One region of the Streptomyces sp. NPDC093261 genome, then DNA from elsewhere that is predicted to be linked to it. Evidence: riboswitches for the same ligand, from Rfam matches in the RefSeq annotation. Region 1 holds a riboswitch; each other region holds the start of a gene.

Region 1 (7,577 bases):
GTCTTCTACCACACCGAGGTCGACGAGGCCTTCGCCGGCCAGGGCCTGGCCGGGCGGCTGGTCCAGGAGGCGCTCACCGATGTGCGCGCCCTGGGGATGCGCATCGTGCCGGTCTGCCCCTATGTGGCGAAGTTCCTGAAGAAGCACGAGGAGTTCTCCGACATCACCGACCCGGTGACGCCCGAGGTCCTCGACTGGCTGGAGCGGGAACTCGGCTGACCGCCGCGCCGCCCGGCCCCGGCCGGGCGGCCTGTCCACACAGCGCACGCCCTTGTGCCCGCAGTGCACAGCCTCCCCTCACCACTCGTCCCGCGCGTCGACCGTGATTTTCGTGGAAGCAGCTGAGCCGCCGCAGCCGCCATTCCGGGGAAACGGTCGCACGGTGATGGGAACGGCAAGAGTGATGCGTGAGAATTCCACGCTCCGGTCGGTGTGTGTTCGACTCGCGCTCGCCGATTCCCGCAAAGACACGATCGAGGTGTTGCTGTGGAGAAATGGACCAGCCGTGAGGACGAACGACTTCTTACCGGAAAAGGCAGGTACGTCGCCGATATCCGAGTGCCCGGATGCCTGGACGCCGCGTTTGTGAGAAGCGACGTCGCGCACGGCGTGCTGCGCGAGGTCGACTGCACGGCGGCCCGTGCCGTCCCCGGAGTCGTCGGCGCCTGGTCCGCGGGGGATCTGCCTGAGCTGCCCCCGTCCGCAGGGCCCTCGCGCGCCCGGGGCGCCGGCTGGCCGGGCCGATCGGCGCCCCCGGCACCGAACACCGGGCTGTACCACGGCCGCCACGGTGCCCGCATCGCCGCCGCGCCCCCGGCGCGGCCGGGAACAGCCCCCGAGGGCCGGAATCGCGCGAGCACGGACCGGGACAGCCCCCGAGGGCCGGAATCGCGCGACCACGACCCGGGACAGCCCCCGAGGGCCGGAATTGCCGGTGACCCGGCGGTGCCGCCTTACGCGGCGGCCGTGTCGCGCCGCGACACCGCCAGATAAGTCACGAAACCGAGGATGGCCGCCGTCCAGGACAGGGTGACCGGGCCCAGGCCCCAGCCCAGACCGCCACGGCTGTGACCGAGGGCCATCCAGTCGGCGATCGAGGCGCCGAGCGGGCGGGTGATGACATACGCGGCCCAGAACGCGGGCACCGCGCCCAGCAGGCCCCCGCGGTGGGCGACGGCCGGGACGCAGATCGCGATGGCGTACAGGACGACGGAACCGAGGTAGCCGAGGCCGATGGTGGCGGTCAGGTCGCCGGCCGCCGTGCCGAGGGCGAACGTGGCCAGGACCGCCGCCCAGTAGAACGCCTCGCGGCGACGGGAGTCGATGCTGTGGATGGACAGGGTCCGCTCGCTCGTGTACCAGAGGGCGAAGACGGCGGCCAGCGCCACCATGAAGAGAGGCGTCGAGAGCGTGTAGGGGACGCCGAGGCCCACGTGCAACACGTCCGCGGCCATCGTGCCGAACACACTGACCATGACGATCGCGGTCCAGTAGATCCAGGCCACATACCGGCGCACGGCGAACTGCGCGGCCAGCGACACCAGCAGGGCCAGACCGCCCAGACCGACGGCCGGGACGGGGCCGAGCAGGTGCGCGAGAAAGTCGGATGCGGTCTCGCCCATGCCTGTGGTGAGAACCTTGATGATCCAGAAGTAGACGGTCACCTCCGGCACCTTGTTCGCCATGCGGCGGGGCGCGGTGCGGGAGGGCGGCCGGTCATCAAGGACGTGCTCTGTGGTCATGGCTCGCACCATGACATGCCCAAGCGCCGTTCTCCCAGCCTCCTTTGCCATTGTTTTGGGGCTTCTGGTGCATGAGTTGCCACAGGGGCGCCCCTGCCTGAAAGCAACCTGAACATATGAGGGAAAGGGCTGGTCAGCGGTGTGCGAGGACGGGTAGGAAGGAGGGATTCACCGCAGGGTGACGCCGGCCCTGGAGGGGCGTCGGCCGATCAGGGCGGCGGGCCGGGGAGGCGTCACCGTCGTGACTCGCGTGTGATCAGTCACACACTCCTCGTGTGTCGCAGAACGGACGGAATGGGGCGCCCCGCCCGTCGGCCCCTCCGCGGCCCGCGTCAGTAGTGGGTGATCCCCGCCGCCAATGTCCGCGTCCAGGGAGCCTCCACCTCGTCGGCCCCCATCGACACGATCAGGTGGCACAGCATGCCCATGGCGAAGAAGTCCTGGATCTGCCGTTCGCTGCCGCCGGACGCGCCGCGGACGTACTCCACCAGCCGGGCGTACCCCTGCCGGACGGCCTCGCGCACCGCGGGCTCCGAGACGGCCGCCGCCTGTGCGTGGAGCTGGATCAGCATGAGGTCGTTGTTGCTGATGAGCTTGGCGTAGGAGTCCCCCATGGCCGAGAGCACCACCTCGGGGGAGCTTCCCCCGGCCTCGGCCGCCGCCTGTTCCAGGCTCGCCCGCACCTGGACGAAGCAGTGCTCGACCACGGCGACGAACAGCAGCTCCTTGTTGGGAAAGAGCCGGTAGACGTACGCCTGGGAGATGCCGGCCGCCTTGGCGACCTCGGCCGTGGTGGTGCCGAAGTAGCCGCGCGCGGCGAACGCCCCGATCGCGGTACGCAGCACGGTCTCGCGGCGTTCCTCGGCGGTGGACAACTGGCGCGGGCGATCCTTTTGCATGTGAGTACTCAATCAGTCACACTTTGGGGGTGTCAAGGTTTCCCGGACCGGTCCTGCCGTCACCCCGGCGGTCTTCGGCGTCTGGGGCAGCAGCCCGCGCAGTGGGTCGCGCTTCCTGGTGGCCGACCATCTCCAGGACGGCTGGGCGGCGCTCTCACTCCGTGAACCACCCTCTTGACGCGGGCCGGAGCCCGATCGACACTCCAGTAGGAGTTTCCTAGTGGACAGGTAGGGAAGCATGGGACGCCTGGAGCCGGTCATCGGCCGTGTGCACCGCACCCGCCGGCGTTCCCTCCTTCTGACCTCCCGCCGTCACATCGACCTGCTGCGTGTGTGCAGCGCGTCCGGCCCCCTGCGCTGAAACGGCGGTGGCGGGCCCGCGCCGCACCCCGCCCCCTGGTCGGGCAGCGCCGCTCGCCCCGGGCCGCCGCCCACCGCGCCCTCGCGCGACCGAACCCCTGGGAGAGACATGTCCGCCCATGCCCTGACCGCACTCCCGCCCGCCCATCCCGCCCCCGCCTTCCGGGGCAGGATCGGCCGCGACGCCCGCAGCGGCCACTACGCCGTACCGCGCCGCTACCGACTCCACCTGTCCCTGGCCTGTCCGCGCTGTCTGCGGATCGCCGTCACCCACAGCCTGCTCGGCCTCGACGGCATCGTCCCCGTCACCCTGCTGCCCGCGGTGCCGGACGGACCCGGCGGCGAGCACTCCGCCCTGCGCCCGCTCTACGAGGCGAGCGCCCATCGCTACTCCGGACCAACCGTGGCACCGGTGCTCAGCGACGACTGGTCGGGCCGGATCGTCAGCACTCACGCCCCCGACATCATGCGGGACCTGGCACGCCGCTTCGGCGCGGGCCGCCCCGTGCTCCACCCGCAGGGCGCCGACGCGGAGATCGAGGGGGTCCGGCGCCTGTGTGCGCTGGGCATCGACGCGGCCGCCCAGCGCGCCGGACGTGCCGACGCCGATGACGCGGACCGGGACGCCGCGCTCACCTCACTGCTGTGCGCCCTGAGGTCACCGGAGGGCCGGCTGGCCCGCCAGGAGTATCTTCTGGGCGACCAACCCACCGTGGCCGACGTGGAGTTGTGGGTCGCACTGGTGCAACTCGACACCGTGCACCGCTGGCACCTCGACGCCGCCGCCGTGCAGCGTGTCGCCGGCCATCCGCACCTGTGGGCGTACGCCCGCCGGCTGGCCGCCCACCCCGCCTTCGGTCCGCACCTCGACCTCGACGGGATCGCCCGCCGGCATCACGCGCAGTGCCGCGGACTGGAGGCCGCGGGCGCGGCCGTGCAGATCCTCGACTGGGCGGCGCACATCCCCAACGGCGCGACGACGGGCTCCCGTTGACCGGCGGGCCGGCGCTCCCGTGCGTGTATCACCTGATGGACGTGCGTGAACAGCGCTTCGGGCGCCTGTCTTGACCTACGGTCAGAAAGGTCATGAGCGTCAGCGACAAGCCCTGGCTTGCCGACCGGCAACCCTCGCTCCGCGGTGGGGTGCCCCAGGTGACGACCCGACCGGATGACGTTTCGGTAAGCGCGTGGCCCCACGGGCCGGAAGAGTGACGGTGGCAGTGATGTACGCAGCTTCGAGGACAGCCGTTTCGCGGCCCCGGGGCTGCGTCCTGCTGTGCGCGAACCGTTGCGTCGATCTTCTGCGCGTCAACAGCGCGCTCTGTACCGCCCCGGGCTCCGCCCGCTGTCACGGCTGACGGCGTTTCCCCTCCCCGACGCGCACCATCGCCGCGGTGCGCCCACGTTCCCGTCCCGGTCCCGTGCGCCTCCCTCGCCCCCTCAGCCCCGGCGGCCCCTGCCGCCGGGCCGTGCGGTGGCGCGCGCCGCCCCGGGGCGTCCGACTCCGCTGGAGCCGGCTTCCCGCCCCCGCCGTGCCCCGCTCGCGCGGGGGCCGGCGCTCTCGATACGGACATCCAGGAAGGCACCCACTCGTGTCCTCAACCTCTCCTTCGCCCCTGCACCTCGCCGTGGCGCTCGACGGCACCGGCTGGCACCCCGCCTCCTGGCGCGAGCCGGAGGCCCGCCCCCGGGACCTGTTCACCGCCGGCTACTGGGCCGGCCTGGTCGCCGAGGCCGAGCGTGGTCTGCTCGACTTCGTGACCTTCGAGGACGGGCTCGGCCCCCAGTCGTCGCACCTCCTCGACCCGGACGAACGCACCGACCAGGTCCGCGGGCGCCTCGACGCCGTCCTGATCGCCGCCCGTGTCGCCCCACTGACGCGCCACATCGGGCTGGTGCCGACCGTCGTGGTCACCCACACGGAGCCGTTCCACATCTCCAAGGCCATCGCCACCCTCGACTACGTCAGCACCGGCCGTGCGGGCGTGAGGGTCCGAATCAGCGCGCGCCCGAACGAGGCAGCCCACTTCGGCCGCCGCACCCTGCCCCGTATCGACGCCTACGACAGCCCCGGCGCACGGGAGCTGGTGACCGACCTCTTCGACGAGGCCGCCGACCATGTCGAGGTCGTGCGCCGGCTCTGGGACAGCTGGGAGGACGACGCGGAGATCCGCGATGTGGCCACCGGCCGGTTCATCGACCGCGACAAGCTCCACTACATCGACTTCACGGGCCGCCACTTCAGCGTCAAGGGCCCCTCGATCACCCCCCGCCCGCCCCAGGGCCAGCCCCTCGTGACCGCGCTCGCCCACCAGACCGTGCCGTTCCGGCTCGTCGCCCGCTCCACCGACCTCGGCTATGTCACCCCGCACGACGCCGCGCAGGCACGCGCGATCGTCGCCGAGGTCCGGACCGAGCAGGCCGCAGCCGGACGGGCGGAGGCGCCGCTGCACCTCTTCGGCGACCTGGTCGTCTTCCTCGACGACACCCCCGCCGAGGCCGCCGCCCGCCGGGAGCGCCTCGACGCCGCCGCCGGAGAGCCGTACACCGGCGACGCCCGGATCTTCACCGGCACACCCGCCCAACTCGCCGACCTCCTCCAGGAGTTGCGGTCGGCGGGGCTGACCGGCTTTCGGCTGCGTCCCGCCGTCGCCGGGCACGACCTGCCGCGGATCACCCGCGGTCTCGTCCCCGAACTCCAGCGCCGCGACGCGTTCCGCACCGCGTACGACGCCACCACCCTGCGCGGGCTGCTGGGGCTCGCCCGCCCCGCCAACCGCTACGCCGCCTGAGCCGGAAGGACACCCACCATGAGCAAGCCGCTCAAGCAGATCCACCTCGCAGCCCACTTCCCAGGCGTCAACAACACCACCGTGTGGAGCGACCCGAAGGCCGGCAGCCATATCGAGTTCAGCTCGTTCGCGCACTTCGCGCGGACCGCCGAGCGGGCCCGGTTCGACTTCCTGTTCCTCGCCGAGGGGCTGCGCCTGCGCGAACAGGAAGGAAAAATCTACGACCTGGACGTCGTCGGCCGCCCCGACACCTTCACCGTGCTCGCCGCACTGGCCGCGGTCACCGAGCACCTCGGCCTGACCGGCACCATCAACTCCACCTTCAACGAGCCCTACGAGGTCGCCCGCCAGTTCGCGAGCCTCGACCACCTCTCCGGCGGACGCGCCGCCTGGAACGTGGTCACCTCCTGGGACGCCTTCACCGGGGAGAACTTCCGCCGCGGCGGCTTTCTGCCGCAGGAGGAGCGTTACTCGCGCGCCAAGGAGTTCCTCGCCACGGCGAACGAACTCTTCGACTCCTGGGACGGCGGCGAGATCGTCGCCGACCCGGCGACCGGGGTCTTCCTGCGTGACGCGAAGGCCGGAGCCTTCGTCCACCACGGCCGGCACTTCGACATCCACGGCCGGTTCAACGTCCCGCGCAGCCCCCAGGGCCGCCCGGTGATCTTCCAGGCGGGTGACTCCGAGGAGGGCCGCGAGTTCGCCGCATCGAGCGCCGATGCCATCTTCAGCCGGCACGCCACCCTGGAGGCGGGCCAGGCCTTCTACACGGACGTCAAGGGCCGCCTGGCCACGTACGGCCGTCGCCCCGACCAGCTGCTCATCCTGCCCGCCGCGACCTTCGTCCTCGGCGACACCGACGCCGAGGCCGGGGAACTGGCCCGCGAGGTGCGCCGGGCGCAGGTCAGCGGGGCCACCGCGATCAAGCACCTGGAGTTCGTCTGGAACCGCGATCTGTCCGCCTACGACCCTGACGGCCCGCTCCCGGACATCGACCCCCTGCCCGGCGAGAACACCATCGCCCGCGGCCGTGCCCAGGTGCGGATGTACCGCGATCCGCCGGCCACCGCGCGGGAGTGGCGGGAGCTGGCCGCCGCGCACCACTGGTCGATCCGGGACCTGGTCATCCACACCGGCAACCGCCAGACCTTCGTGGGCTCCCCGGCCACCGTGGCGCGGGACATCGACGCCTTCGTCCAGGCCGACGCGTCCGACGGCTTCATCCTCGTCCCGCACATCACCCCGGGCGGACTCGACGCCTTCGCCGACACCGTGGTCCCGCTGCTTCAGGAGCGCGGTGTGTACCGCACGGAGTACGAGGGCACGACCCTGCGCGACCACCTGGGGCTGGCCCACCCCGACGCCGGGGCACCGGCCGAGCAGGCGGCGTCGTAGCGCCCGCATCGCAACCGGGTCCCGGCCCGCGGGCCGCGACCGGGCTCCGAGGACACGACCGCCCCGGCCGGATCCGATCCGGCCGGGGCGGTGGTCACACCGGTGCGGGTGCCGCGCGGACCCCGCTTACGCGAGCGAGGTCAGCAGCTGGTTCCAGGTCTGCGAGGGACGCATGACCTCGGAGGCCTTCGCCGGGTCGGGCTGGTAGTAGCCGCCGATGTCGGCCGGCTTGCCCTGGACGGCGATCAGCTCGTCGACGATCTTCTGCTCGTTGGCGGTGAGGGTCTCGGCGAGCGGGGCGAACGCCTTCGCCAGCTCCGCGTCGTCGGTCTGCCGGGCCAGCTCCTGCGCCCAGTACAGGGACAGGTAGAAGTGGCTGCCGCGGTTGT
Region 2 (7,577 bases), on a different contig from region 1:
GTCATCGTGGCTGCTCTTCCTTCTTCCAGTCTCCGTGATGCGCCAGTTTCCCTGGAGCGTGTGGCTCGTAACCCTACGGCCTGGTGGGCGACCGCCGCCTGCTCGTATCACGCGGCGAGGCACTCTGTGCGGATCGGTCCGGTTACGCCATGCTCTGTCCCATGATCAGCACCTGGGGCAGGACGGCCGGGAGGGCGTTGCGGGGACAGTCGGCGCCCGTGACGTACGGACTGATCGTCCTGTGCTGTCTGATCTTTGTGCTGGGGCCGGCCTCGGGCCTGAATCCCGCCTACGGCCGGGGCGAGGCGCTGCTCGCCGCCCAGCGGGCCTATTTCACCCGCTGGGGGGTGGTGCCCGCGGACCTGTTCAGCGGGGCGCCACGGGCCGCACTCACCCCCGCGACGGCGCTGTTCGTGCACGGCAGCTGGGTGCATCTGCTGGGCAACATGCTGTTCCTCTATGTCTTCGGGGCGATGACGGAGGAGCGGATGGGTCATGTGGAGTTCGCCCTGTTCTACGGGGGCTGCGGCTATCTGGCGCTCCTCGGGTACGCGGCGGCCCACGCGCAGTCGGCACAGACCCTGGTCGGGGCCTCGGGGTCGATCTCCGCGGTGCTCGGCGCGTTTCTGTTTCTGTTCCCGGGAGCCAGGGTGACCAGTCTCTTTCCGTTCCTTTTCTTCCTGCCGCTGCGCTTTCCCGCCTGGGTGGTGCTGCCCTTCTGGGCGACCCTCCAGTGGATCGCGGCGGACCGCGCCGCCCAGGGACCGGGCGTCGCCTACCTGGCCCATGTCGTGGGGTTCGCGCTGGGCTTCCTCTACGCCTGGGTGCGCAGACCTGTGCTGGTGCCGCGTCGGTGACCGGACACGGACGTGCCCCGGCGGCGCGGTCCCCGCGCCGCCGGGGCACGTCTGTTGGTGAGCGGTGGAGCAGGTCTTAGAGTGACAGGTCCGAGCGTGCACCTAGGGAGAAGGCCAGCCGTGATCACTGCGATCGTGCTCATCAAGACCAGCGTGGACCGGATCCCGGAGATCGCCGAGTCGATCGCCGCGCTGGACTCCGTCAGCGAGGTCTTCTCCGTCACCGGCACGTACGACCTCATCGCCATGGTCCGGGTGCGGGCACACGACGACCTGGCGGACGTCATCCCGGGCCGGATCAGCAAGATCCCGGGCGTGCTGGGCACGGATACACACGTCGCCTTCCGCACGTACTCCCAGCACGACCTGGAGGCGGCGTTCGCGATCGGGCTCGACAACTAGGCGCCGGGCCGGAACCAGGCGCCGGGCTCGACGGACGTCCACCGGCCGGGGGCCTCAGACCGCCGGAACACAGCGCCCGTCCTGTGTGCGATACGTCCACCGCGCGCCGTGCCGGACCAGCTCCGCGACCGCCCGCACGAACCGCTCCACATGCTCGTCGGGCGTGCCCGCGCCGAAGCTGACGCGGATGGCGTTCAGGGACCGCTCGCCGGGAGCGGCCTCGGGCGCGCCGCACTCGCCCTGGGTCCCCGGGTCGCCGCCCAGCAGGGTGCGCACCAGCGGATGGGCACAGAACAGGCCGTCGCGGACGCCGATGCCGTACTCGGCGGAGAGCGCGGCGGCGAAATGGGAGCTGTTCCAGCCCTCGACGACGAACGAGAGGACGCCGACGCGGGGCGCGTCGTCGCCGAAGAGGGAGAGCACCCTGACCTCCGGGATCTCGGCGAGTCCCTCCCTGACCTTGCGGATGAGGTACCGCTCACGGGCGACGAGCGCGTCGAAGCCCGCTTCCGTGAGGGCCTTGCAGGCCGAGGCGATGGAGTAGGCGCCGATCACATTGGGCGAACCGGCCTCGTGCCGCGCGGCGGTCTCGTGCCAGTCGACGTCCACTCCCCCGTCCGTGCGCCGGGTGACCCTGCGGCTGGCGCCGCCGCCCGCGAGGTAGGGCTCGGCCGCGCGCAGCCAGTCGGCGCGGCCGGCCAGCACCCCGGAGCCGAAGGGCGCGTAGAGCTTGTGGCCGGAGAAGGCGACCCAGTCCACGTCGAGGTCCGCGACCGACACGGGGTGGTGCGGGGCCAGCTGGGCGGCGTCCAGGACGATACGGGCGCCGTGCGCATGGGCGGCCGCCGCCAGCTCGCGTACGGGCCACAGCTCGCCGGTGACGTTGGAGGCGCCGGTGACACAGACGAGGGCCGGTCCGTGGGGGTCGCGGTCCGCGAGGGCGCGTTCCAGGGCCCGTACGGCCCCCTGCGGGGTGCGCGGGGCGTCGAGGACGGTGACCCGGGCGTCCCGCCAGGGCAGCAGCGAGGCGTGGTGCTCGGTCTCGAAGACGAGGACCTGGCAGTCGGCCGGCAGGGCGGCGGCGAGCAGGTTGAGCGAGTCGGTGGTGGACCGGGTGAAGATCACCTGGTCCGCCTCGCGGCAGTCGAGGAACTTTGCGACGGTCCGGCGGGCGTTCTCGAAGAGGTCGGTGGACAGCTGCGACAGATACCCGGCGCCGCGGTGGACGCTGCCGTAGTACGGCGCGTACGCCGCCACGTCGTCCCAGACCCGCTGGAGCGCCGGGGCGCTGGCCGCGTAGTCGAGCGCGGCGTAGGTGACGGTGCCGCCCGTGACGAGCGGGACGCTGACATCCCTGCCCAGAACGGGCAGCGGGGCGCAAACGTAGGGGTCGGCGGCAAGGGTGGAGACGGACATGGGTGCACTCCCGTGAAGGCAGAAGGGATCACCGCGCCGGAGGGCGCGCGCAAGGGCGCGGGCTCGCGTCGACGGCGCGGGAAAAGGGTGAAAAAGGTGAAAAGGGGATGCGGAGGCGGGGCTCTGCGGCCCTAGCGCATTCGCTTGCTCACGGAAGGCTCCCTCGAACGACCAGGACCCCTGGCCCCACGCTCATGCGAAGCGTGCGAGGGGTCCGCGCTTGCCGTGGACCTCGCTGCCCACGACCTGGTCTTCACCCGGGGCACCCCGCCACGGACGGAGGGTTGCCGGACAGCCGGCCGGGGCCGCATGGCTGTCGCTCATGACCTGGGCAGGACGCTACGCGACATGATCGGCCGGCCGCAACACGTGTCCGGATGCCGGGACATACGCCCTGTTTCCCGGCGGCATGCGAAAGGGGGAGCCCGGCCGCGCCGCGCTCCCCCTCGCCCTGGGGCTCATCGGTGGCTTGCGGCCACCCAGCGTTCCAGCGTTCGCTTCGCGGCGCCCGAGTCGATCGACTCCTCCGCCTTCTCCATCCCCGCGCGCAGTTGCCCGGCCAGGGGCGCCCCGGTCGGCTCCAGGGCCACCAGGGCCGCCGCCGAGTTCAACAGCACCGCGTCCCTGACCGGCCCGGTCTCGCCGTCCAGCAGGCGCCGCGCCACATCGGCGTTGTAGGAGGCGTCGGCCCCGCGCAACGCCTCGACCGGCACCCGCTCGATGCCGACGTCCCGGGGGTCGAAGGACTCCTCGGTGACCTTGCCGTCGCGGACCACCCACACCCGGGACGTGGAGGTCGTCGTCAGCTCGTCCAGTCCGTCGTCGCCACGGAAGACCAGGGAGGAGTTCCCGCGTTCGGCGAGGACCCCCGCCACGATCGGCGCCATCCGCGGATCCGCGACACCCACCGCCTGTGCCTTCACCCTGGCCGGGTTGGTCAGCGGGCCCAGCACGTTGAACGTCGTACGGATCCCGAGCTGCCCACGCGCCGCGGCCACATGCCGCAGCGCCGGGTGGAACCTCACCGCGAAGCAGATCGTGATCCCGGCCTCCTCGGCCACCTCGGCCGTCCGTCGCGGGGTGAGGTCCAGATTGATGCCGAGCTTCTCCAGCACGTCCGAGGAGCCGGACGCGGAGGACGCGGCCCGGTTGCCGTGCTTGACGACCTTCGCGCCCGTGCCGGCCACCACGATCGAGGACATCGTGGAGATGTTGACCGTCTTCGCGCCGTCGCCGCCCGTACCGACGATGTCGACCGCCGGACCCGGTACCTCGATCACATTCGCGTGCTCGTACATCGCCCGCACGAGCCCGGTGATCTCCTCGACCGTCTCGCCCTTGGCCCGCAGCGCGACGACGAAGGCGGCGATCTGCGCGTCCGTCGCCTCGCCGCGCATGATGCGGTCCATCGCCCAGGCCGTGTCGTCCACGCTCTGGTCGTGGCCGTCCAGCAGCGCGTTCAGCACCCGGGGCCAGGAACGGCCCGCCGCGGTGTCGCCTCCAGCGGGGTTCACAGCGCTCATAAGCCGCTCCTGGGTCGGTGTCCCGCTCGGGACACATTTCTCGAACAGGTCCACCCTATCCAGCCCAGGGCACGGCAAAGGGCCCCGTCCGGCATGGACGGGGCCCTTCGACCGTGGCGTGGCGCGCGCAGCGATCAGTGGTGGCCGTGGCCGCTCGTGATCTCCTTGTACTCCTCGACCGTGGGCTTGGGGATCTGGCTGTCCTCCCCGTAGTAGGCGTTGCTCAGCCTGGCACGGAGCTTCTCCGAGCCCCTGACCTTCCGCTCGACACCGTTCTCGTCGACCGTCGGGCCGATCTCGGCCGGCTTGTACTGCTCGTGCGCCGTGAGCGTGTGCAGCTGCTCCTGGCTGAGCGGCTCGTGGACCTCGATGAACTCACCGTGCGGCAGCCGCTTGATGATGCCCGACTCACGGCCGTGCAGCACCTTGTCGCGGTCGCGGCGCTGGAGGCCGAGGCAGATCCGCTTGGTGACGACGAACACGAGCACCGGCACCACGAAGAAGGCGATGCGGACGAACCAGGTGATCGCGTTGATCGACAGGTGGAAGTGCGTGGCCCAGATGTCGTTGCCGCCGGCGAGCAGCAGCACGAAGTACCAGGAGATCCACGCGACACCGAAGGCCGTACGCGTCGGCGCGTTCCGCGGGCGGTCCAGGATGTGGTGCTCGCGCTTGTCGCCGGTGATCCAGGACTCGATGAAGGGGTAGACACCGATGGCGACCAGGACCAGCGGGAAGATCATCAGCGGGACGAACACGCCCAGGACGAGCGTGTGGCCCCAGACGTTGATCTCCCAGCCCGGCATCGTACGGATGAGACCCTCGGAGAAGCCCATGTACCAGTCGGGCTGGGCGCCCGTGGAGACCTGGTCCGGGCGGTAGGGGCCGATGGCCCAGATCGGGTTGATCTGCGCGATCGCCGCGATGGCCGCGATGACACCGAAGACCAGGAAGAAGAAGCCTCCGGCCTTGGCCATGTAGACCGGCAGCAGCGGCATGCCGACGACGTTGTTGTTCGTCTTTCCGGGACCCGCGAACTGCGTGTGCTTGTGGTAGAAGACCAGGATCAGGTGGCCGACCACGAGACCGAGCATGATGCCCGGCAGCAGCAGGATGTGGATCGAGTAGAAGCGGGCCACGAAGTCGCCGCCCGGGAACTCGCCGCCGAAGAGGAAGAACGACAGGTAGGTGCCGACGATCGGCACGGACAGGATCGCGCCCTCCATGAAGCGGACACCGGTGCCGGAGAGCAGGTCGTCCGGAAGCGAGTAGCCGGTGAAGCCGGTGAACATGCCCAGGACGAACAGCAGGAAGCCGAACAGCCAGTTGATCTCACGCGGCTTGCGGAACGCGCCCGTGAAGAACACGCGCATCATGTGCACGAACATGCCGGCGAGGAAGATCAGCGCCGCCCAGTGGTGGATCTGCCGGATCAGCAGACCGCCGCGCACGTCGAAGCTGATGTGCAGCGCCGAGTTGAACGCCTCGCTCATCAGCTGGCCCTGCAGGGGCACGTAACTGCCGTGGTACACCACCTCGTTCATCGAGGGGTGGAAGAACAGCGTCAGATACACACCCGTGAGGATGATGATGATGAAGCTGTAGAGGCAGACCTCACCCAACATGAACGACCAGTGGTCGGGGAAGATCTTGCGCAAGTTCGACTTGGCCAGGGAGTAGATCCCCAGGCGGCCGTCGGCCCAGTCGGCGACGCGCTCGCCGGCCGGTGCCCTTCCGCGCGAAGCGCCCGCCGCGTCAGCGGCAGACCGACTCGTGTTGCTCGATGAAGTGCTCATCCGCGCTCCCAGAAAGCAGGACCGACGGGCTCTTCGAAGTCGCTGAGCGCCTCGAGGTAGCCGTCCGCGTTGACGCCGATGCGCAGCTGCGGCAGGGCGTGACCAGCCGGGCCGAAGATGACCCGGCCACCGTCGGAGAGGTCGAAGGTGGACTGGTGGCACGGGCAGAGGACATGGTGCGTCTGCTGCTCGTACAGGGAGATCGGGCAACCGACGTGGGTGCAGATCTTCGAGTAGGCCACGATGCCCTCGTGGGACCACGAGAGTTCCTTCTTGTCCTTGATGTTCTCCGGCTGGAGCCGGACGAGCATCAGGGCGGCCTTCGCGATCTGCTTCTGGAAGTCCTCGTTGGTCTCCTCCAGGCCCTCGGGCTTGGCGAAGGTGAGCGAGCCGACCGCCAGGTCCGCGGGACGCAGCGGCTGGTTCGTGTTCATGTTGACGAGGAGCTTGCCCTTGGACCACAGAGTGTGGCGCAGCTTGGTGCCGGGCAGCGGGCCGAGGTCACGCAGCAGGAACAGGCCGGAGAGCGGCACCAGGGCCAGCGCGCCGAACATCGTGTTCCGGATCAGCGAGCGACGGCCGAGCTGCGACTCCCTGGCACCCGCCTGGAAGTCGGCGAGGACCTTCGCCTTGACCTCCGGCGGCGCCTCGATCGGGTGACGCTCGTCGGCGACCTCGACGTCGGACATCAGGGTGCGGGCCCAGTGGACCGCGCCCGCGCCGATCGTGAACAGCGCCACGCCCAGCGTCAGGCCCAGCGCGAAGTTCATCGCGCTGATGTGCCCGATCGGGAAGACGTAGATGGCCTTGTCGTTCGGGATCGTGACGTACGACGCGATGAAGCCGAGCGTGGCCAGCATCGACACGGTGAACAGCATGGCGACCGTGCGCTCGGAGCGCTTGGCGGCCCGCTCGTCGATGTCCTGGATCCGGTGCTCGTGGGGCGGCAGGCCCGGGTCGGCGAACGGGTTCTCCTCGTCCGCGACCGCTACGGCACCGGCCTCGGTGTCCTGCTCAGCGGGCAGGTTCTCTTCGGGAATGTCTTGGCTACTCATGACTTCTTGGCCTTTGCGGTCCGAGCGGCGACCCAGACGGCGACCGCGATCAGCGCGCCCAGTCCGAAGATCCAGGCGAAGAGGCCCTCGGAGACCGGGCCGAGACCGCCCAGGTCGAGACCGCCGGGGTTCTCGGTCTGGTCACCGTTGACCGCCTTGATGTAGGCGATGATGTCCTTCTTGTTCTGCTGCGACAGCGTGGTGTCGGGGAAGGACGGCATGTTCTGCGGGCCGGTCTGCATGGCCTCGTAGATGTGCTTCGGCTCGACGCCCGCGAGGCTCGGCGCGAACTTGCCGTGCGACAGGGCACCGCCCTCGCCCGTGATGTTGTGGCACTGCGCGCAGTTGGTGCGGAAGATCTCGCCGCCCTTGGCGATGTCGGCACCCTCGGGGCTGTAGTCGTTCTTCGTCGGCACGGCCGGGCCGGCGCCGAGCGAGGCGATGTACGCCGCGAGCTGGTCGATCTGGGCCTGGCTGTAGATGTTCCTCTTCTTCACCACCTGGGGACCCTGAGAGGTGGCGGCCGGC
Region 3 (7,577 bases), on a different contig from region 1:
TACCGCCGAACAAGGAGTACACCGCCGTCGTCGACGCCTCGGCGGCAGCGGCCACGGCGCGGACCGTGAGTGACTCTCGCGGACGGGTGGCGAGCATCTCGGTCGCGCATTCCACGAGCCGCTCTTTGACGACCTCGTCGTTTGTTCTCGGCCTACCCACGGCCAGCAGCCTACCCTCTCTGGTAACGTCGTTTTGAAACACTGTTCTGAAACTGTCGGAGGTCCGCCGTGCCCACGTTCGCCATACGTCTCGTCCGCTTCACCGGACGCTTACTGCTGGCCCTGGCCGCCGTCACGACGCTGGTCGTCGCCTTTCTCGCACTGATCGCCCTCACGGACGGGGCGGGTTCGGGGCTCGCCGCGTGGTTGACGACCCTCGGGGCCGGGACCGTCCTCGCGCTGTGGCGGGGCCGGCACCGCACCTGGCCGGCGCGGCTCGTGCCGTTCCTGCCGGTGGTCGTCGCGGCGGTGTTGACAGCGACGGTCTGCATCTCGACCGTGCCAACAGCCCGGCAGTACCCGCCCGTCCTACCCTTCGTGGCCACGCAGCATTGGAGCCTGGCCACAGGCAGCCGGTTAGCGGTGTACCACTACCCGCCCGCGAACCCCGGAACCCGGCATCCCCTCCCGCTCGTGTACCTCAACGGCGGACCGGTCCGCGGCATCTCGGTGCTCGACCACCGGTTCCTGCAACTCCTGGCACGCCACGGCTACGACGTCTACAGCTATGAACAAGCCGGTGGCGGACGAAGCGACCTGCTCCCCATGGGCCAGTACACAATCTCCAGGTCGGTCCGCGACCTCGCCGCCTTCGTCGACCGCCTGAACAAGGGCAAGGTCGACATCCTCGGATTCTCCTCGGGCGGGACCGTGCTCACCCGAGCCCTGGCCGACCCGAACGTCGCCGCACGCCTGCACCGAGCGATCATCGCTGAGCCCGGCCCCATGGACGGCCCCACGGCCCACCTCACCGGCCACAAGGGCCGAAAATCCGCGCGGGGCCTCGCACCGGCCATGACCGGGCCGCGATCGACGCACGTCCCACGGTACGCCGTGGCATTCGGCCTGATGCGACTTGGACTCCTCACCCCCGACACCGGACTGATCGGGCAGGCCGAAGGCGACAACGCCTTCACCGCCGCCGACCTCGGCAGCGACACCGCATCCGCGTACTGCGCGCGCGACGCGCACCGCATCCCAGCCGAGAACACCGCACAGAACTTCTCCTTCAGCCCCGTCGCCAGCCTTCGCGTCGAGCAGACGGTCAAGGACTCGCCCTCTATTGCACCGCTTCTGAGGCAGTCCCGGACCCCCGCGATGCTGATGATCGCCGAGTGCTCCTCCCAGGTCCGTCAATGGGAGACCACCGTTCTTGCCAATGACCCCGCCATCCAGCGCACGCAGTACATGCCCGGAGTCGGACACCACATGTGGAACGGCCTGGACGACAACAACGACCGAGCCGCCGCCGTCATCACTGCGTTCCTTCAGGACAAGCCAGCCCCCCTGCCGAACTACCCGACCCGCGACGAGATCGCGACCTTCCTGCGTGATCACAAATGATGACGTTGTAGCCCGTTGCGATGTGTCGGCCTCATGTCAGTGAGAACGTGGACTGCTGACCCTGATGGAGCGGTCACTCGCTGCTGTGGACGGGCGGGCAGAGAAGTGACCGTGCAGGATCACGGCGAGCTCGTTGCCGAGTACGGGACGAGGTTCACCAGGACCTCCATCTATCGCCGCCATGACGACGAACCGGGTTGGCGCTGGGCCCGATCCGGCGGGCCGTCCCGCGCGGCCCCCATGCGTGTTCCGTCTGATCCGGCCGCCGAGGCCATCGCCCGCCTTCCCGAGGGTGCCCCACCTGGTCAGGCCCCATGCCGAGGAACCGAGGGGCACGGCGAACTCGGGGCATGTTGCACACTCGGGCGGCACAGCTGCTCGCTCTCCGCCCTTCGGCTGGACGGAAACAACAGGGCACAGGACACCGCAGCCTGGGGCCGTCAGTCGGTCACAGCTGGGCCAGAGGCACGTGGCAGCGTGTCCAGCCGACGCTCCAGTCGCCGTCGAGCGGGGTGTAGCCGGCCTCCCGCACCCGTTCCGTCGCCTGTTCCAGGTGGCTCCGCAGTTCTTCGAGACTGCCGCTTCCCACCTCCTTGCTGCCGGAATCCAACTCCAGCTGGAGGTACATGACGTTGTCCTCTCCCCGGTGCTCCGCAGAGAACTCGACGGTGTAACAGCCGTTGCTGCCCTGGCTGTAGATGTGCACGTAGTGCTGCGTGATCTCGTCCGGATCGAAGCCGTACTCCTCGAACACTTCAAGGGTCTCGTACGGCGGGTCCGTGACGTCGCACGAGCTGCACCACCACTGGACCTGCCACGGACCGTCCGGGGCCCACCCCTCCGTTTCCAGCCTTGCCTGGGCGAGTTCGGTGAGGGTGGTGAGCGTTTCGAACCAGTCTCCGTCGGTGTCTGCGGTGACGTCGCCGCCCAGGTGATGGGCCGACTCCTTCGCCGTTCCTTCGGCGAAGTCGTCCACGACCGTCAGAACGCAGCCCGTGTCCTCCTGGTACTCCACCTTCGCGTACCGCCGCTTGCCCTCCTCGTCTCCACGGCGGTTGCCGGGCATGCCTCCGTCCGTCCGGGCATCTGTTCCATCGGCCTCCTCGCCCTCCGCCGATACCAGGTCCGGCTCCCGAGGCCCGACGGGTGCGAGCCGGCGAGGATTGAGGCAGACCGACTCCAACCGTGCCGTTCCGATACGGCTGTTGATCAGCGAGCCGGGAACATGCCCCCTCTGGTTGACAGCACGTGCCTGAAGGGAGCCGTCCTCGCTGCGGTAGAAGGCGACGTCGAATCCGCTGTCGAGCCACTGGCCGAAGACCTCGTCAGTTCCTGGCAGGCCGGAGCTGCTCACCTCGGCCGTGCAGAACAGTGCCCGGGCGGCGTCGAGGCCGATGGTCAGCAGGCCCGCGCGGCCCGGCTCCGCGACTGCGGACCTGGCGGACTCGGGTGCCGGCTCAGGCTTCTGGGTCTGCCGCCCCATCGGCACTTCGGGGATCGCGTCGGAAACGGGCACGGGCGGTCAACCTTCCGGAGTCGATGGACCCCGGTAGTGCACGTCCACACCCCGGTGATCTGCGGTTTCCCAACGCACCGCGCGCTGGGCTGGTCGTCACCCGGGGCATCCGCGGCGAGCGGGATGTCGTCCAGCAAGCCGAGGCTTGACGCCGGAACTCGCGACCGGGCGCGAAGGTAGCACCCGTGCGGATTTTGCACAATGTGATCCACAACGCTGGCCCCTTGCCCGGTGGTGTGGCATAGTTCCGCCCGGTCACGACGCCGATCGCGCCGAGGACCGGCTCCCACGGCCCTGTGGGAGCGAGCACCGATCTCCCTGCCGGTGGGTAAGGGGGTCCTTCGTCCACAGGAGGGCCTCATACAGGTCACTGACGCTGCGACCACACCCCCGAACTGGGATCTCTACGGGCGGACGGTCCTCGATATCCGATTCCCGGACCGGACGGTACGGGTCGCACCGCGTCCGCGGGGCACGGCCGAGGGCCCTTTCCCCGACCTCCCCGGACCTGCCGGAACCGCCGCCCTCCACGTCGTCACGGCGTGCGACCCCTGCGGCCGTCCCGCCCTCGCCGCGGACAACGCCCGCGCTCAGGCCGTGCTCCTCGACGAACTTGACCGGCGAGGGCTCGCGTGGTGGCCCGCAGCGGGAGGTGATGCGCACGGCACACACATCGAGCAGAGCGTCGCCATCGCCGGCTTGAGCGACTCGGCGGCACGTGAACTGGGACGGTGCCTCCGCCAGGACGCGGTCTTCGCCCGGACCCCCGGTGCCTGGCATCTGCTGTCCTGCGACGGCGGCGTGACGGACGTCCAGGGATGGACGGCGTTCACCTCCAACAGGGGTCGGAGCTTCGTCACTTGGCCGACCGCCTGACGGACCCGCGACCGGACGCCGAAACAACAGCACCAGGAACAGGAAAACGATGGGCATGTACCCCATGCGCACCCCAGAGCGTTGCCCCCGATGCGCCAGGGTGCTCTCCGGACCACCCGCCGAGCGGGTCAAGGCCGACGGTTTCCCCGCAGAGGTGACCTACGAAACCGACCCCGTGTGCGGTGCGCGCTGGCATGTGTGGGACAAGACCTCCCCGCTGCGCCACTTGGCCCGCCCCCACGTGGACGGCACAAGCTGACGTCACGATGCTGGAGCCGTACGCCCGCACCGACGTCGACGCGGTCGCCCAGCGTGCCCCTGCCGCCCGCTGCCAGGACCAAACCTCTGCCCGGCGTTCCGGCGGGTGCTCTGTCGTATGGAAGAGCGGGCCTCAACGTCCCTGCTGGCGCCTGACACTGGCGACCTCGCGTAATCGAGAGTCGCGTATTCCTTGGCTGGTGAGGGCTCATGGCCACCGTGAGTGGCCGTGGGGAGGGTAGCGACTCCAGGTTCCTCCGGCTTCTGCGACGAGGCAGACGTTCAGGCCACTGGGCGGATCCGGCCACCGGTTGTCTGTCGCAACGCGGCTTCCAGCCGGTCCCGGGCCTCGGTCTGGGCAGCGATCCGTTCGTTGAGGACCGCCAGTCGTTCCAACGCGACCTGCAGGCCCTTGTCCGAGGGCGGTGCGGCGGCCACATCGCCGTCCAGGCACGGCAGGAACACCCGCACGTCGTCCAGAGTGAGCCCCGCGGCCAGCAGGTAGCGGATATTGCGGACCCGCACCACCACCCGCTCGTCGTAGATGCGGTAGCCGTTGGAGGCCCGCTGCGAGGAGATCAGCCCGGCCTGCTCGTAGTGCCGCAGCGCACGGGCGGTTGTCCCGGTCGCCCTGGCCAGCTCACCGATCCGCACCCATCCCACCTCCCGGGCTACTCCTATCACGCCACGACCGCTCCGCCGTCGACTGGGAGTACTACGCCGGTGACGAACGACGCGGCCGGTGCGGCAAGTTGGGTGACTGCCCAGGCCACCTCCTCGGGGCGGCCGATCCGGGCCAGTGGGGTGTGCGCCAGCTGCCACTCCCGCACCGCTGCCATCCGCTCCGGCGTCAGGCCCTGGTGCTCGCCGATGGGTGTGTCGATCGCGCCGGGGGCGACCGCCACCACCCGGATCCCGCGGGGTGCCAGCTCGACCGCCCAGCTGCGGGTCAGCAGCTCCAGAGCTGTCTTGGTAGCTGCATAGACCGAGCTGCCGGGCCAGGCCCGCTGCCCCACCGACGTACTGACATTGACGATCACCCCGCCCGACTTCTCCAGAAGCGGCAGCGCGACCTGGGCCAGCAGGATGGGGGCGACGAGGTTGGTGGCAAGCTGAGCTGTGATCATCTCCGGCGTCAGCGTGCCGATGGCGCCGCTGCGCACGATGCCTGCGTTGTTGACCAGTACGTCCAGCCGACCGTGTGTCTCCAGCACGACCCGGATGATCCGATCCGGCTCGCCCTCGGCGGTGATGTCGGCGGTCAGCGGTGTGATCCGGTCGTGCCCGGCTGCGGTCTCCTTGAGGGGCTCGGCCCGCCGCCCGATCGCGACCACCTGGGCGCCCTCAGCGGCGAAGGTGCGGGCGGTGGCCCGGCCGATCCCGGTGCCGGCTCCGGTGACGGCGACGATCCTGCTGCTCTGCTGCGCGGTGCTGTTCATGCCGGTCATCGTGCAACCCTGCCGCCAGCGGCAAGGTCAAGCAGCGCCTGACGGGTGGTTGTCACCGCCGGTGGTCACCGGGGGCATAGTGACGCCAAGTTCCTCCGGCCGCTTCGGCGATCCGGGTGGTGTGGTCGTCGTTGTAGCCGAGCATCTGGTCGATCACCGGGGCCGGTGCCTGGAGGACGAGTTGACGGATCGCCGCTGTGCGTCCTGGCCGAGTCGGGAAGCCGAGACGGCGGAGCCGAGGTCGCCAGAGCTTCCGGGGTCATGGGTTGTCCGGCCCGGCGGCCGGGGAAGAGCCATCGGGCATCGGGATTGGTCGCGGTCTTGGTGTTCGGCCGCTGGCCCAGGTAGTCCAGCAGCATTCCGTCGAACGGGGCGGGAACGGGCGACGGTGGGTCGCCGAGCCGGACGAGGACCTTTCCGTCCTTGTGCTGGACGTCGTCGGTGCTGAGTCTGGAAATCCGAGTCAGGGGCTGTGCGTAGAGAAGGACAAGCACGGCGGCCACGCGGTCCTGGAGCGGGATGTCGTCACGGTTGACGAGTTGTCGCAGTAGCGCGAGTCGCTGGTGCTGGGTGATCGGTGCGGGATTGTCAGTCGAGCGGTGCGGGAGGGTGACAGCGGCCATGTGGTTGGAGCGCATGGCCCAGCGGATGAAGGTGTGGGTCGCGAGACGTCCTCCGCCACCGGCCTGCACACCTTCGACCACGCACCCGACGGGCTGCCATCTTCCAGCTCTGAGCGCCTAGCCTTCGCAGGGTCGCTGAACACCAGGGACCAGTGCTCGAGTTGGAGCCGGGCCTTGAGGAGTACCTCGGCGCCGGCGGCCAGGTGGAGGACGGCGTACTTCAGGTCCCGGGCGCTGACCCGTTCGGTGCCAGCCTCCAGGTGCTCGACCACGCTGACCAGGTAGTCCAGGCCGTTGCGGACCGGCGGGAAGTACACCTCGCTACCGGGGTGTTCGACCTCGCGCCCCGGGTCGTACGTCCGGGCCTCCGGGACGCCCGGTCTCCGCCGGCTGCCGGGTACGGCGACGTGCACGCCGAACTGGTCGGTCCACACGTCGCTGTTGGACTCGCTCGGCTGGGCGTCGTCCCTGGGCGCCATGGTCTTCCTCCGTCCTGAGCGCCATCGCCACGTCGGACGGCCACTCCCCGCCATGCCGGACGACTTCCTCGGCGAGGCGGGGGCGCTGCAGTAACCATGGTGACGACACCTTCTGCGCCATCTTCGCAACCGCTGATTCCGGTTCCAATACTCCCCACGGGCCGTTGCGGACCGAAAGGTGCGGCCAGTCTCTCTTTTAGCGGCTGGCAGTCGGGGGCCACTCGCGGCGGAGGAGGCCAAAGACCCAGGAGTCGGAGACGTCCCCGTTGACGACGCAGTCCTCGCGGAGGGTGCCTTCGCGGACGAAGCCGAGCTTCTCCAGGACCCGAGCGGACGCCACGTTGCGGGTGTCGGTCTCGGCTTGGACGCGGTTCAGGTCCAGGGTGTCGAACGCCCACCGCAGGACGGCGTGCGCGGTCTCCGTGGCGTAGCCGTGGCCCCACGCTGTCGCGTCGAAGACGTAGCCCAGGGACGCGCTACGGAAGTCCGGGTTCCAGCTGGTCAGGCCGCACCAGCCGATGAACGCGCCGTCGGAGACGCGGTCGACGGCCAACCGCGCTCCCGTGCCTTCCTCCTCGATCGTCCGGCAGGTCGCGATGAAGCGCTGCGCGCGGGCCGGTTCGGTCCAAGGCGGGGAGTCCCAGTAGCGCAGCACGTTGGCGCTGCTGTGCAGCGCGTAGAGCGGTCCCGCGTCGGCGTCGGTGAACGGCCTCAGTCGCAGACGGGCGGTGTGCAGCTCGGGGGTGGGCAAGGTCATGCGGAGCATCCTGCCCCGTCGCGCTCGCCCTGACCATCTGTTTGTCCGGACGGCCGG
Region 4 (7,577 bases), on a different contig from region 1:
CGCGGCGCCGCGAAGCGTCCCTCGCCCACCGGCGGCTCGGCGAACGGAATGCCGCGGAAGACCGCCAGTCCGTCCTCCCGGCGCCCGCGCACCGCACCGGCGGCGGTGCGCACCACGGGATGGGACGTATCGGCGCCCGCGGGGGACCCGGGTGACGTCATCGATGACCTCCACGGCTCGATCGGGTGAAGCGGCGCGCGGTGTGCCCGCTGTCCTCCCAACGAACGGCGTGCGGCGGACGATCCCACCGGAACGGAACCGCCCGCCGGGCACTGGATGAGCGCCGGAGCCTTACACCGTGGTTCCCGGGCACCTGCCCCGTCGGCTCCTGTTCGCCCGCTGCCGAGGCGGCCATGCCCTGCTCGTCGGCCGCGCCCCGGCAGGGGATGAAGGACACCACGGCGAAGGCGAGCGGAGCGGCCCCCGCGCCCGTTCGGGGCGCGGGGACCGAACGGGCGCGGATCAGTGCAGGGTCTTCAGCGCCGCCGCGTCGTACGACTTCAGCTCGTCGAAGCGGCCCGCCAGGACCTTCGCCGCCCACTCGGGGTCCTGGAGCAGGGCGCGGCCCACCGCGACCATGTCGAACTCGTCCGCCTCCAGGCGGTCCAGGAGGGTGTCGATGCCCTTGACCGGGGCGCCCTCGCCCTGGAAGCCCTTGATGAAGTCGCCGTCCAGGCCCACCGAGCCGACGGTGATGACCGGCTTGCCCGTGAGCTTCTTGGTCCAGCCCGCCAGGTTGAGGTCCGAGCCGTCGAACTCCGGCAGCCAGTAGCGGCGGGTGGAGGCGTGGAAGGCGTCGACGCCGGCTGTGGCCAGCGGGCTGAGGATCGCCTCCAGCTCCTCGGGCGTCTCGGCGAGACGGGCGTCGTAGGCCTCCTGCTTCCACTGCGAGTACCGGAACAGGATCGGGAACTCCGGCGAGACCGCCTCCCGTACGGCGGCCACGATCTCCGCCGCGAACTGCGTCCGGGCCACCGGGTCGCCGCCGTAGGCGTCGGCGCGGCGGTTGGTGCCCTCCCACAGGAACTGGTCGACGAGGTAGCCATGGGCGCCGTGGATCTCCACACCGTCGAAGCCGATGCGCTCGGCGTCGGCCGCGGCCTGGGCGAACGCACCGATCACGGCGTCCAGGTCGGCCCGGTCCATGGCCTTGCCGGTGGCCTCGGTGGCGCCGATGCGCAGACCCGAGGGACCGATGGCGGGGGCGTCGGCGACCGGGGGCTGGCCCTGCTCACGGACCATGCCGATGTGCCACAGCTGCGGGACGATCGTGCCGCCCGCCGCGTGCACCCCCTCGGCGACCCTCGCCCAGCCCGCCAGCTGCTCCTCGCCGTGGAAGCGGGGCACACGGTCGCTCTGACCCGCCGACTCGTGGCCCACATAGGTGCCCTCGGTGACGATCAGACCGACACCGGCGGCCGCCCGGCGGGAGTAGTACGCCACCACGTCCTCACCGGGGATGCCGCCCGGGGAGAACATGCGGGTCATCGGGGCCATCGCGATCCGGTTCGGAACCGTGAGGCCGTTGAGGTCGATCGGCCGGGACAGAAGCCGGGCCGCGCGGGAGGCGGGGGGCGGGGTGACGGTCACGTGGGGACTCCTCGTGGGTGGACTCTGCTGACCGGATGGTATGTGCATGCGCATTGTTGCAGCCCATAAAACAACCACCCATGCCCACCCCGTATTCCGCACCCCGGGCGCAACACCACGTGACCCCGGGCACGCCCGAGGGCGGCACCCCCTGGGGAACAGGGGGTGCCGCCCTCGGTCAGGACGGTGATCGACCGGGGCCGATCAGAAGTCCATGTCACCGCCCGGCATGCCGCCGCCGGCGGGCGCGGCGGCCTTCTCCGGCTTGTCGGCGATGACGGCCTCGGTGGTGAGGAACAGCGCGGCGATGGAGGCGGCGTTCTGCAGGGCGGAACGGGTCACCTTCGCCGGGTCGATGATGCCTTCCTTGACCAGGTCGACGTACTCGCCGGTCGCGGCGTTCAGGCCGTGACCCGGGGTCAGGTTGCGCACCTTCTCCACCACGACGCCGCCCTCGAGGCCGGCGTTGACGGCGATCTGCTTCAGCGGGGCCTCGAGCGCCAGCTTGACGGCGGCGGCACCGGTGGCCTCGTCACCGTCCAGCTCCAGCTTCTCGAAGACCTGGGAGGCCTGGAGCAGGGCCACGCCACCACCGGCGACGATGCCCTCCTCGACGGCCGCCTTCGCGTTGCGGACGGCGTCCTCGATGCGGTGCTTGCGCTCCTTGAGCTCGACCTCGGTGGCGGCACCGGCCTTGATGACGGCCACGCCGCCGGCCAGCTTCGCCAGACGCTCCTGGAGCTTCTCGCGGTCGTAGTCGGAGTCGCTGTTCTCGATCTCCGCGCGGATCTGGTTCACGCGGCCCTGCACCTGCTCCGGGGAGCCGGCGCCGTCGACGATCGTGGTCTCGTCCTTGGTGATGACGACCTTGCGGGCGCGGCCCAGGAGGTCCAGGGTCGCGTTCTCCAGCTTGAGGCCGACCTCCTCGGAGATGACCTCGCCGCCCGTGAGGATGGCGATGTCGCCGAGCATGGCCTTGCGGCGGTCGCCGAAGCCCGGGGCCTTGACGGCGACGGACTTGAAGGTGCCGCGGATCTTGTTGACGACCAGGGTCGAGAGCGCTTCGCCCTCGACGTCCTCGGCGATGATCAGCAGCGGCTTGCCCGACTGCATGACCTTCTCCAGCAGCGGGAGCAGGTCCTTGACCGAGGAGATCTTGGAGTTGGCGATCAGGATGTACGGGTCGTCGAGGACGGCCTCCATACGCTCCATGTCGGTGGCGAAGTACGCCGAGATGTAGCCCTTGTCGAAGCGCATGCCCTCGGTGAGCTCGAGCTCCAGACCGAAGGTCTGCGACTCCTCGACGGTGATGACGCCTTCCTTGCCGACCTTGTCCATGGCCTCGGCGATCAGCTCGCCGATCTGGGTGTCGGCGGCGGAGATGGAGGCCGTGGAGGCGATCTGCTCCTTGGTCTCGACGTCCTTCGCCTGCTCCAGCAGGGCGGCGGAGACGGCCTCGACGGCCTTCTCGATACCGCGCTTCAGAGCCATGGGGTTGGCACCCGCGGCCACGTTGCGCAGGCCCTCGCGGACCAGCGCCTGGGCGAGCACGGTCGCCGTGGTCGTACCGTCACCGGCGACGTCGTCCGTCTTCTTGGCGACTTCCTTGACCAGCTCGGCGCCGATCTTCTCGTACGGGTCCTCGAGCTCGATCTCCTTGGCGATGGAGACGCCGTCGTTGGTGATCGTGGGGGCGCCCCACTTCTTCTCGAGGACGACGTTGCGGCCCTTGGGGCCGAGGGTCACCTTGACGGCGTCCGCGAGCTGGTTCATGCCGCGCTCGAGGCCGCGCCGTGCCTCCTCGTCGAACGCGATGATCTTGGCCATGTGAAGTGGTCCTCCCAGGACTGGGGGTGATTACTTCGGACCGCGCCCGCGCCCGCGACGGACGGCCCCGGCCGGAGGTTCCTTGCCCCACCCGGCCCGCGGCCTCACCGACCCGGTCCTTCTTTGTCACTCTCACCTTCAGAGTGCTAACGCCAATGATTAGCACTCGCCCCGGTCGAGTGCAAGGCGCTGCCCGCAAAGCGGGCCCGTCGGGGGTGGCGGCGGGTGGGGGATGGACACCGGGCGCACCCCCGAAGCGCGCCCGTCGGGGGTGGCGCCGGGTGACGGATGGACACGGCGCGCACCCCCGAAGCGAGCCCGCCGGGCGGCGCACACACACCCTCGCCCGCGCGCCCCCAGCGCCCCGCGCACCCCCAGCGCCCCCAGCGCCCCGCGCTCCCCACACGCCCCGCCGCACCCGTCCCACCGGCCCCGGACAGACCGAGGGGCTCGCACCCCTACGGGATACGAGCCCCTCGACACGTCGAACAGTTCAGTCGTCGGCGCGCAATCTCAGCCGGCCAGACGGACCATGTCCGCCTGCGGCCCCTTCTGACCCTGCGAGATCTCGAACTCGACCCGCTGACCCTCTTCCAGGGTGCGGTAGCCGTCCATCTGAATCGCGCTGTAGTGGACGAATACATCCGCACCACCGTCGACCGCGATGAAGCCGTACCCCTTCTCCGCGTTGAACCACTTGACGGTGCCCTGAGCCATGCCTAACTCCCCTATTACTGGCCCTTGCACAGATCCACACTTCGCGGATCCGGGTCAGACCTCACCCCCCAACGGTTGGGGGCGTGCGCCGGAACGCGTCGACCGCGGCTGAATGTATCTGTCCAACTGCCCTGTGCAACAGGTCAATCGGACGAGAATTCCGGGCATGACCGGTCGGGAATGTACGAAGAATTCACCCGAATTCAGGGCAAGTCGGGCCCGACAAAAGGAATGGATGGCGCAAAACCCCTGCCCACTTTGGCTGCTTCTTGTCGGGCGGGCGGCAGGGACTCCGGTTGTGCGACCGGGAAACCGGGAGCGGGTTCCCCAACTGTACCGCGCTCAACCATGCAGAATTGCCCCCTCCGCTTCTCTCGCGGAGGGGGCAATTCGATGAACTCTCGGTGTTCGGCCCTACCGAGGGTAACGATCGCGTGGGGATGACCTGCCGTCAGCCTCCCGCCACCGCCGGGATGATGGAGACGCCCGCGCCGTCCGGGGTCGCCGTCTCGAGGCCCTGCTCGAAGCGGACGTCGTCGTCGTTGACGTACACGTTGACGAAGCGGCGCAGCTTGCCCTGGTCGTCCAGGACACGGGCGGCGATGCCGGTGTGGTTCTTCTCCAGGTCGGCGATGACCTCGGCGAGGGTCCCGCCCTCGGCCGCGACCTCGGCCCGGCCTCCGGTGTAGGTGCGCAGGATGGTGGGGATGCGAACGGTCACGCTCATGCGAGGCCAGCCTCTCGGAAGGAGTCCAGGGTCGGACGGATCGTCGCGGTGAGGCCGGTGCCCGCCACCGCGTCCAGGGTCTTGAGGCCGTCGCCGGTGTTGAGGACGACGGTCGTCTTCGTCGGGTCGAGCGCACCGCTCTCGACCAGCTTGCGGGTCACGCCCACCGTCACACCGCCCGCCGTCTCCGCGAAGATGCCCTCGGTGCGGGCGAGCAGCCTGATGGCGTCCACGATCTGCGCGTCCGTCACATCCTCCACGGCCCCGCCGGTGCGGCGCGCGATGTCGAGGACATAGGGGCCGTCCGCCGGGTTGCCGATCGCCAGCGACTTGGCGATGGTGTCCGGCTTCTGCGGCCGTACGACGTCGTGGCCCGCCTTGAACGCGGTCGACACCGGCGAGCAGCCCTCGGCCTGCGCCCCGAAGATCCGGTACGGCCGGTCCTCGACCAGCTCCAGCTTGATCAGCTCCTGAAGCCCTTTGTCGATCTTCGTGAGCTGGGATCCGGAGGCGATCGGGACCACGATCTGGTCCGGCAGCCGCCAGCCCAGCTGCTCGGCGATCTCGTACGCCAGGGTCTTGGACCCCTCCGCGTAGTAGGGACGCAGGTTGACGTTGACGAAGCCCCAGCCCTCGCCGGCCGGGTCGCCGATCAGCTCCGAGCAGAAGCGGTTCACATCGTCGTAGTTGCCCTCGATGCCGACCAGCTCGCCGCCGTAGATCGCGGCCATGACGACCTTGCCCTGCTCCAGGTCGTGCGGGATGAAGACGCAGGAGCGGAAGCCGGCCCTGGCCGCCGCGGCGCCCACAGCCCCCGCCAGGTTGCCGGTGGAGGAGCAGGAAAGGGTGGTGAAGCCGAAGACGCGCGCCGCCTCCAGCGCCTGGGCGACCACGCGGTCCTTGAAGGAGTGGGTCGGGTTGCCGGAGTCGTCCTTCACATACAACCCGCCGGTCACGCCCAGCTCGCGCGCCAGGTTGTCGGCCTTGACCAGCTTGGTCCAGCCGGGGTTCAGGTTCGGCTTGTCGGCGACGTCCGCCGGGACCGGCAGCAGCGGCGCATAGCGCCAGATGTTCGCGGGGCCCGCCTCGATCCGCTTCCGCAGTTCCTCGGTGTCGTAGCCCGAGAAGTCGTACGCGATCTCCAGCGGGCCGAAACACTCCTCGCATGCGAAGACCGGGCCGAGGGGCACCCGATGGCCGCACTCCCGGCAGGACAGGGCCGCGGCGGGTCCGAGGTTCACGGAGTCGGTGCTGCTTACAACTGTCTGCACAGCCATGTCAGGCGAGGCCCTTTCTCCTCATCTTCCTCACGACGCATCTCGCCGTGAGACGGATTTGGCACCTTCCCTAGCCGGGAGCCTCGCGAAGACGATCGCACTGATCTACGAGAACCGGCTGGAGGGTTGCCGGGGCTTCATCGGGCCGTGTCCCTCTGCCCCTCTGGATGAGCTGTATGCGGTTGTTTCACTGCTACGAGCGGCGGCGACCCACGACATGCGATGGTCACCGGCGTTGTTCAAGACTGTAACCGAAGGCCAGGACACTTGAGATAGTCGTCCGAACCGCGAGATGGATCACTCCATGGAAGGAGTCGCAGGCTGTGCTGGAAGAAGTCGAGCGCTGGCTGAGCACCCGCTCCTGGTCCGTGACCGATCGCCCACTCCACCAGATCCTGGCCGCCAAACGCGCCTCGGGTTCGTCGGTCAGTGTCGTGCTGCCCGCGCTCGACGAGGAGGAGACGGTCGGCGAGATCGTCGCCGTCATCCGCCACGACCTGATGCGGCAGGTACCGCTCGTCGACGAGATCGTCGTCGTCGACTCGGGCTCCACCGACCGCACCTCCGAGGTCGCCGCGGCGGCCGGGGCGACGGTGGTGCACCGCGACGCCATCCTGCCGCGCGTCCCGGCCGTGCCCGGCAAGGGGGAGGTGCTGTGGCGCTCCCTGCTGGTCACCCACGGGGACATCATCTGCTTCGTCGACGCCGACCTGAGGGAGTTCTCCTCGGACTTCGTCTCCGGGATCGTGGGCCCGCTGCTCACGGACCCGGACGTGGACCTCGTGAAGGCGATGTACGACCGGCCGCTGGCCCTGCCCGGTGAGACCGGCACGGCGGCGGGCCAGGGCGGCCGTGTCACCGAGCTGATGGCGCGGCCGCTGCTCAATATGCACTGGCCGCAGCTGGCCGGTTTCGTCCAGCCGCTCGGCGGCGAGTACGCCGCCCGCCGCTCCCTGCTGGAACGCCTCCCGTTCCCGGTCGGGTACGGAGTGGAGCTGGGGATGCTGGTCGACGCCCTGCATCTGGTGGGCCTGGACGCCCTGGCCCAGGTCGACGTCGGGGTGCGGCTGCACCGCCACCAGGACGGCCAGGCGCTGGGCCGCATGGCCGCGGCGATCTACCGCACCGCGCAGCTGCGGCTGGCCCGCGGCCATCTGGTCCGCCCCGCCCTCACCCAGTTCGAACGTGTCGAGGGCGGGTTCGAGCCACGGACGTACTCGGTGGACACGGCGGAACGGCCGCCGATGGCGGAGATCGCGGAGTACGCGAACCGGTGGGCGGCCTGAGGCCGGGCCCGGAGGACCGGGCCCCCGACGCCCCCGTTGTATACGGCTCCGCAGACGGCCGAAGGGAACGTTTGAGCGTTTTCCCCTCGGGCTAGGTTTCGTGGCATGGCTTCGAATGCGGCTTCCGTTCTGGTGGCGTCCAACCGCGGTCCG

What was found. Region 1 has a riboswitch for S-adenosylmethionine ahead of ACIP94_RS30145 (LLM class flavin-dependent oxidoreductase). Riboswitches for the same ligand answer to the same signal wherever they lie in the genome.
Region 2: linked by a shared signal. The riboswitch ahead of ACIP94_RS01880 (aminotransferase class V-fold PLP-dependent enzyme) and the one ahead of ACIP94_RS30145 (LLM class flavin-dependent oxidoreductase) in region 1 are both predicted to bind S-adenosylmethionine.
Region 3: linked by a shared signal. The riboswitch ahead of ACIP94_RS31150 (hypothetical protein) and the one ahead of ACIP94_RS30145 (LLM class flavin-dependent oxidoreductase) in region 1 are both predicted to bind S-adenosylmethionine.
Region 4: linked by a shared signal. The riboswitch ahead of thrC (threonine synthase) and the one ahead of ACIP94_RS30145 (LLM class flavin-dependent oxidoreductase) in region 1 are both predicted to bind S-adenosylmethionine.

The regions. Positions count from the first base shown of each region.
Region 1 is NZ_JBIVNO010000018.1:125,380-132,956, reverse strand. It holds gene ACIP94_RS30175 (GNAT family N-acetyltransferase) at 1-219, shown strand, start outside; gene ACIP94_RS30170 (hypothetical protein) at 433-993, shown strand; gene ACIP94_RS30165 (hypothetical protein) at 954-1,742, opposite strand; gene ACIP94_RS30160 (TetR/AcrR family transcriptional regulator) at 2,075-2,641, opposite strand; gene ACIP94_RS30155 (hypothetical protein) at 2,880-3,002, shown strand; gene ACIP94_RS30150 (glutathione S-transferase C-terminal domain-containing protein) at 3,111-3,995, shown strand; SAM riboswitch class IV at 4,084-4,193, shown strand; gene ACIP94_RS30145 (LLM class flavin-dependent oxidoreductase) at 4,594-5,793, shown strand; gene ACIP94_RS30140 (NtaA/DmoA family FMN-dependent monooxygenase) at 5,812-7,188, shown strand; gene ACIP94_RS30135 (NADP-dependent isocitrate dehydrogenase) at 7,315-7,577, opposite strand, start outside.
Region 2 is NZ_JBIVNO010000001.1:401,773-409,349, forward strand. It holds gene ACIP94_RS01865 (hypothetical protein) at 1-5, opposite strand, end outside; gene ACIP94_RS01870 (rhomboid family intramembrane serine protease) at 162-857, shown strand; gene ACIP94_RS01875 (Lrp/AsnC family transcriptional regulator) at 978-1,259, shown strand; gene ACIP94_RS01880 (aminotransferase class V-fold PLP-dependent enzyme) at 1,314-2,675, opposite strand; SAM riboswitch class IV at 2,887-3,003, opposite strand; gene trpD (anthranilate phosphoribosyltransferase) at 3,134-4,198, opposite strand; gene ACIP94_RS01890 (cytochrome bc complex cytochrome b subunit) at 4,333-5,994, opposite strand; gene ACIP94_RS01895 (Rieske 2Fe-2S domain-containing protein) at 5,991-7,049, opposite strand; gene ACIP94_RS01900 (c-type cytochrome) at 7,046-7,577, opposite strand, start outside.
Region 3 is NZ_JBIVNO010000020.1:67,056-74,632, forward strand. It holds gene ACIP94_RS31140 (TetR/AcrR family transcriptional regulator) at 1-160, opposite strand, end outside; gene ACIP94_RS31145 (alpha/beta fold hydrolase) at 229-1,563, shown strand; gene ACIP94_RS31150 (hypothetical protein) at 2,012-3,079, opposite strand; SAM riboswitch class IV at 3,136-3,245, opposite strand; gene ACIP94_RS31155 (DUF3293 domain-containing protein) at 3,404-3,955, shown strand; gene ACIP94_RS31160 (hypothetical protein) at 4,056-4,214, shown strand; gene ACIP94_RS31165 (MerR family transcriptional regulator) at 4,496-4,867, opposite strand; gene ACIP94_RS31170 (SDR family NAD(P)-dependent oxidoreductase) at 4,894-5,661, opposite strand; gene ACIP94_RS31175 (hypothetical protein) at 6,125-6,763, opposite strand; gene ACIP94_RS31180 (GNAT family N-acetyltransferase) at 6,960-7,520, opposite strand.
Region 4 is NZ_JBIVNO010000021.1:104,801-112,377, forward strand. It holds gene ACIP94_RS32065 (carboxylesterase/lipase family protein) at 1-161, opposite strand, end outside; gene ACIP94_RS32070 (NADH:flavin oxidoreductase) at 463-1,590, opposite strand; gene groL (chaperonin GroEL) at 1,795-3,417, opposite strand; gene ACIP94_RS32080 (cold-shock protein) at 3,931-4,134, opposite strand; gene ACIP94_RS32085 (MoaD/ThiS family protein) at 4,586-4,861, opposite strand; gene thrC (threonine synthase) at 4,858-6,138, opposite strand; SAM riboswitch class I at 6,157-6,312, opposite strand; gene ACIP94_RS32095 (glucosyl-3-phosphoglycerate synthase) at 6,462-7,424, shown strand; gene ACIP94_RS32100 (trehalose-6-phosphate synthase) at 7,530-7,577, shown strand, end outside.